2 linked regions of the Pokkaliibacter sp. MBI-7 genome follow. The protein of the gene in region 2 interacts with the protein of the main gene of each other region in a pairwise test. Links are inferred from orthologs where the notes say so. Each region holds a gene or a part of one and is shown on either strand. Other genes may lie near its edges.

Evidence for each region.
Region 1: the proteins of QCD60_RS21420 (region 2) and def interact in binary tests that used the Escherichia coli proteins (3 or more experiments, as listed by UniProt). The link is inferred for Pokkaliibacter sp. MBI-7 from one-to-one orthologs.

The regions. Positions count from the first base shown.
Region 1 is NZ_JARVTG010000001.1:2,524,653-2,527,785, forward strand. The notes cover bases 323-3,133. They hold def (peptide deformylase), read right to left. Parts: upstream 2,084-3,133; coding sequence 1,562-2,083; downstream 323-1,561. Other genes in these bases: rsmB (16S rRNA (cytosine(967)-C(5))-methyltransferase RsmB), read right to left, coding at 323-516; fmt (methionyl-tRNA formyltransferase), read right to left, coding at 513-1,484; QCD60_RS11335 (LysM peptidoglycan-binding domain-containing protein), read left to right, coding at 2,312-3,133. Outside these bases: more of rsmB, read right to left, coding at 1-322. UniProt on the Escherichia coli protein: Removes the formyl group from the N-terminal Met of newly synthesized proteins. Requires at least a dipeptide for an efficient rate of reaction. N-terminal L-methionine is a prerequisite for activity but the enzyme has broad specificity at other positions.
Region 2 is NZ_JARVTG010000002.1:384,764-388,013, reverse strand. Bases 112-3,039 are described here. They hold QCD60_RS21420 (aspartate-semialdehyde dehydrogenase), read right to left. Parts: upstream 2,122-3,039; coding sequence 1,102-2,121; downstream 112-1,101. Other genes in these bases: asd (aspartate-semialdehyde dehydrogenase), read right to left, coding at 2,417-3,039; QCD60_RS21425 (FimV/HubP family polar landmark protein), read right to left, coding at 112-861. Also shown: more of QCD60_RS21425, read right to left, coding at 1-111; more of asd, read right to left, coding at 3,040-3,250.

The sequences.
Region 1 (3,133 bases), on a different replicon or contig from region 2:
GGTCATGGGCGGGCGTTCGTTGTTGGCATCCAGAATGGCTTTCCAGTGCTGTGGCCAGGCGTGGGCCAGCTTGGCAATGAACCAGCCGGGATGGACATGATCAAACTCGGGCTTGCCTTGCAGGGTGGCGATGATGTCACCCTGATCGCGCTCAAAGCGGCGCAGAATGCCGTTGACCAGACCGGTAGCCCATTGCTTGTCGATCCCGCGGCAGATTTCCACGGTCTGACTGATGGCTGCATGGGAAGGAACCCGGGTGTGCATCAGCTGATACAGGCCCAGCTGGATGATCAGATAGACATCCAGATCACGGCGCTTGAATTTCTTCATCAGCAGGTAATTGGCGATGGCCTGCAACTGTGGTTGCCAGCGCAGCACGCCATAACTCAGCTCCTGTAACAAAGCCTGATCGCGGGGATCACTGAGCGGTTTGGCGTGACCGAGGGCGGCGGTCAGAGAGTGGCCGCCTTCAAGGACATCCAGCAGTGCCAGTAAGGCTTCCTGACGGGCGCTCATGTCTCTGTCTCCTGCTGGCCAAAACGTATGCCTGGAGTGAAGTCACTGGCACGAGAGTTGAGTACATCGGCGACGGCCATAGCACGGCTGCCGGGAAGCTGGATATGGGTCAGGCGCAGGGCACCGTCACCACAGGCGATCAGCAGACCCTGACGATCTGCCTGCAACAGCGTACCGGGAAGCTGGCCATGCTGGGTCACTTCGACGGCAGCTGCCAGTACCCGAATGCGTTTATCACCGATATCGGTATAGGCCACCGGCCAGGGATGCAGGCCGCGTACCTGACGGTCTAGCTGGGTGGAGGGTAAACGCCAGTCCATCATGCCTTCTTCTTTTTCCAGCTTGTGGGCATAGGTTGCCAGAGCATCATCCTGCGTTTCACCTTGCAGTGGCCCTTCCGCCAATTGTTCCAGTACCTGCAGCAAGGCGTCTGCGCCCAGCGAGGCCAGTCGGTCATGCAGGGTGCCGCTGGTTTCAGTTGTGCTGATGGGGGTGAAGACTTTCTGCAACATGGGGCCGGTATCCAGACCTGCTTCCATCTGCATGATGGTCACTCCGCTTTCGCTGTCGCCTGCCAGCACCGCACGATGAATCGGTGCCGCGCCACGCCAGCGTGGCAGGATGGAGGCATGGACGTTGATGCACCCAAGACGCGGAGTATCCAGCACTCCTTGCGGCAGAATCAGACCATAGGCCACGACCACCATCAGGTCGGCTTCCAGGCTTGCCAGTTCCGCCTGGGCCTCAGCGTTGCGCAGGCTCAATGGCTGGTAAACCGGTATATCATGCTGCTGTGCCAGCTGCTTGACCGGGCTGGCAGTGAGCTTCTGGCCACGTCCAGCAGGCCGGTCGGGCTGTGTATAGACTCCGATCACCTCATGGCGGCTGGACAGAACGGCCTGCAGATTAGTGGCGGCAAACTCGGGCGTGCCGGCGAAGACGATGCGAAGGGGCTTGGATGTGCTCATGGTTCTCTGAATAGAACAACAGGTTTACTCACGGTAAACCTGTTTGTTCGGGTCGCCAAGTGAAATGGGGAGATAGATCAGGCTTCCGCTGCCTGACGATGCTGCTTTTCCAGCTTCTTGCGAATGCGGTTGCGCTTGAGCGGAGAAATGTAGTCGACGAACAGCTTGCCTTCCAGATGATCCAGTTCGTGCTGGATGCAAACAGCCAGCAGGCCATCAGCTTCCATCTCGAATGCCTTGCCATGACGATCAATGGCTTTGACTCTGACCCGCTCGGGACGGGTCACTTCCTCGTAGAAACCGGGTACTGACAGGCAGCCTTCCTGCATGGTTTCCAGCTCATCGGTCAGAGGCGTGACTTCGGGGTTGATAAAGACCAGCGGCTGATCGTTTTCCTCAGAGACATCAATAACTACCAGACGCTTGTGGAAGTTGACCTGACTGGCGGCCAGGCCAATGCCGGGAGCCTTGTACATGGTCTCGAACATGTCATCGATCATGGTCTGCAGTTGAGGATCGCTGATCTCTTCTGCCGTGAACGATGTGGCTTTGGTGCGCAGGCGCGCATCGGGAAATTCCAGAATTTCGAGTAGTGCCATAGGTGTAACCCTGTCAAAGACGGTACAGCGCCGATAAATCCTGCCATCACAGGGCGTTGCCACGTCCGCAAACAGCGCTGAAGCACGACGAACGGGACTTATAGCGACGATTTATTGGCTAAAATTTGATTAATTTCTATTATATCGGCAGCATCCTAACAATTCATCCGAAGGTTACAGTTCCCTGCCCTTGCCTTCCGAGCCTCACTGGCCAACAAAGGACCTGTTATGCGCAAATTGCTGATCTCCGTGCTGTTGTGCTTTTCAGCAGTGGTGTACGCCGAGCAACCTGCGTTAAAGAACGATGCACCGACGGTGTATCAGGTGGTCAAGGGAGACACACTCTGGCATATCACTGGTCGCTTCTTCTCCAATCCCTGGCTGTGGCCAAAAATCTGGGCCAAGAACCCACAGATCGCCAATCCGCACTGGATTTACCCTGGCGATGAAATCTTTCTGGTCAAGGTTAATGGTCAGCCCAGGCTGGCGCTCAAGCGGGGTGATGCCTATCTGAAAGCCACGGGCTCCGGTGTCGGCGACAAGGTCAAACTGCTGCCGCAGATGCGCGTAGCCAATCTGTCACCCGTGCCGACATTGCCGGTGGAAACCATTGCTCCCTTCCTGCGCAGCAGTCTGGTCATCAAGCCCGGTGAGCTGGACAAGGCCCCCTACGTGGTGGGTACAGATGATCAGCGTTTGCTCAGTGCGGCAGGTCAGCTGCTCTATGTCCGTGGCACCTTGCCCTATGATGAAGGTGAATGGCGTCTGTATCGTCCAGGCTCGATGCTGACCGAGAATCTGGGTGAGAAGAAGATCGCCTACGGTCAGGAAGCCAAATACATTGCGACACTGAAGCTGGAAACGGAAGCCGAAAGTGGCGATATCCATAAGTTTGAAGTCCTGCATGTAGCCGAAGAGATTCGTAGCGGCGACCGGCTGGTGAAGATGCCCGCTGACGATCCTTATGCTCCCTTCGCGCCTTCCTACCCTGCTGATCCCGACGTCAAGGGACGCATCCTTGCCGTGCCTTCGGGCGTGGCCTACACCGGC
Region 2 (3,250 bases):
GGACTTGGCAGACGCAGGTTTATTCGAGGTCAGAGCAGCCTTGGCCGGTGTCCGACCACGCCAAAGCTGGTTCTGTCGCGCCACTTCCTTCAACGCGTCATCAAAATTGAGTTTGCGAATTTCCTGCAGTGTAGGTACCTGCAAAGAGGAACCCTTACGAATACGATTGATGTTGCCATCAATAAACGCCTGAGGATTTACACGCTGAAAAGCCAGCATCACCTGCTGAGGGCTGACACCATTGGGTCGATTACGCGCAGCAATCGTCCACAGCGTGTCATTGCGCCCCACTTTCACAGACTTACCGGGAATGGAAGATGTCTGACCTTTGGGCTCAGCCTTGACTTCTCGGGCGGCTCCCTCATCAGCGCTTGCCCCCAGACGCCCACCAGTAAAGGGTTGATCTGGCGTTGAAAAGCCTGAGTTAGCCTGCGCCCCTTCTGGCAAATCACCCACTAATTTGACACTGGGTGCGGGGGGATCAAAAAACAGGGTGTACTCACGTGCGAGCTTCCCTTGTGGCCAGCTAACCTCAACGACGAAATTCAGGTAGGTATCACGCATAGGCTGGCTTGACGTCACCTGGATAAATGCCTGATTACCACGCTGCATTAACCGAAAACGCAAATTGGACAGGATAGCGGAGGGTTGAATGCCAGAGACTTTGAGAACCTGTTGATCTGCGAGCTGAACTTTAAGCTGCGAGAGGTCTAAGCCAGCCACATCATTGAGGGGCAGCTCAGCATTCAGAGGCTCATTGAGAAATGACCCCAGAGAAGCATCCCCCAGTGTCAGCGCCCAGACCGACCCTGTCTGCAGGGCACCAACAAGCAGGATACCGGTTGTGAGTTTACGCAGCATTCGACGTCCTAACCCTCTCTTATCCTTTTAGCTGGCATCAGTAGCACGAAGTTTCGGCAAGCTAGCTGCTGAATCTATACGGAACAACTTAAATCGAGTGGAGATCGCTGATAAGCACTGACTGCTATGTCGTTGAGTTGACAGGCATTACCGCGGCAAACGTTTGGAGTATATGCATAGTGCGGGCCGGTGTCTAACACCGGCCCGACAAGGATCCCAAGCGTTTCTTGACTGAGGGTGTTACAGATAACTGGAAATCAGCAGCTCCGCAATCTGCACACTGTTAGTTGCAGCCCCTTTACGTACGTTATCGGACACAACCCAAAGGTTCAAACCTAAATCATCTCCTGTCCGCTGACGTAATCTGCCCACCCATACCTGGTCATTACCTGCAGCCTCATTGGCAGGTGTGGGGTAGCCGTCATTCATCAGACTGACACCCGGCGCACCAGCCAGTAACTCTCGCGCCTGCTCAAGGGAAATGGCTGCTTTTGTGCGCACATGAACAGCTTCTGAATGTCCGAATATAACCGGCACTCGCACGCAGGTAGGGTTAACGATGACAGTGGAATCACCCAGAATCTTTTTCGTCTCGTTAACCATCTTCATTTCCTCACCGCTGTAGCCATCATCAAGCAGCACATCAATGTGTGGCAGCACATTAAAGCCAATTGTGGTTGGCAGCACTGAGCAGGGCGCATCTTCACGACCCTTACCACTCATCATATGAATTGTCTGCTTTACAAGTTCTTCTACAGCTTCACGGCCCGCACCAGAAACCGCCTGATAGGTAGCCACATCAATATGACTGATACCTACAGCATCATAGATTGGCTTCAGGGCAACCAGCATCTGGATAGTGGAGCAGTTGGGGTTGGCGATGATCTTGCGGTGCTTGAATTCCGCTACAGCCTCGGGATTGACCTCCGGTACAACCAGAGGTACGTCAGCATCAAGCCGGAAAGCACTGGTGTTATCAATGACGACAGCACCAGCGGCAGTTGCCTTAGGAGCATAAGTTTTTGATACGTCGCTACCCGCGGTAAAAAATGCAATGTCAGCCTGAGCGAAATCAAACTTTTCCAACTCCTGCACTTTGACTGAACGTTCACGGAAATAGATCACCTTACCCAGTGAACGATCACTGGCCAGCAGGAACAGTTTACCTACTGGAAACTCGCGCTGCTCCAGCACTTCAACCAAGGCTTCGCCAACGGCACCGGTAGCTCCGACGATAGCGATATTAAATAGCTTGCTCATGGCTAACCTCTGATACATAAAGTGTGACACTGCATTGGACCGCGCGGTCAGCTACGCAACGTAATGACTGAAAGCACCGGCTCTACAGCGAAATGACCGCGCACTTTATCGACTTGCTCGACACAACACAAGAAATGCCGTCTTGAACGACAGCCGATGCCGCCTGTCTGAGCGCCCAACAACAGCTAAAACAAAATGACCCGGATAAACCGGGTCATCAAATAAGTCTGCATATCTATGGCGCACGAGCATTAGCGCTCTTGCCACAGATGCGCTTATGCGTTCACAGCGCCTATCAATCTTCCAGCAGGATGCGCAACATACGGCGCAAAGGTTCTGCAGCACCCCACAAAAGCTGATCACCCACAGTGAAAGCACCCAGATATTGCGGACCCATATTCAACTTGCGCAGGCGCCCTACAGGCACATTCAAGGTCCCGGTCACCGCTGTGGGAGTCAGTTCCTTCATGGAGATATCGCGGTGATTGGGAACAACTTTCACCCAGTCATTATGGCTGGCTAACATTCCTTCGATATCAGCCAAAGGAATATCCTGATTCAGCTTGATGGTCAGCGCCTGACTGTGACAGCGCATGGCCCCAATACGAACACAGATTCCATCGACAGGAATCGGGTTACCTGTCCGCCCCAGAATTTTGTTGGTTTCCACCTGACCTTTCCACTCCTCCTTCGACTGGCCGCTCTCAAGCTCCTTATCAATCCAGGGGATAAGGCTTCCAGCCAGCGGAACGCCAAAGTTGTCCGCGGGGAAAACGTCAGATCGCATAGCTTGTGCGACTTTACGATCAATATCGAGAATTGCACTTGAGGGCGTTTCCAGTTCAGAGGCGACTGCACTTTTCAGCGCGCCCATCTGATTCAGCAGCTCACGCATATTCTGCGCACCTGCGCCAGATGCAGCCTGGTACGTCATGGCACTCATCCATTCGACATACCCTTTCTCGAACAGCCCCCCCAGCGCCATCAGCATCAGACTGACAGTACAGTTACCGCCAATGTAATTCTTCACACCTTTGTGCAGAGCATCTTTAATGACATTACGGTTAACCGGATCAAGTACGATCACGCTGTCCTCTGCCATTCGCAAAGAAGAGGCAGCATCGATCCA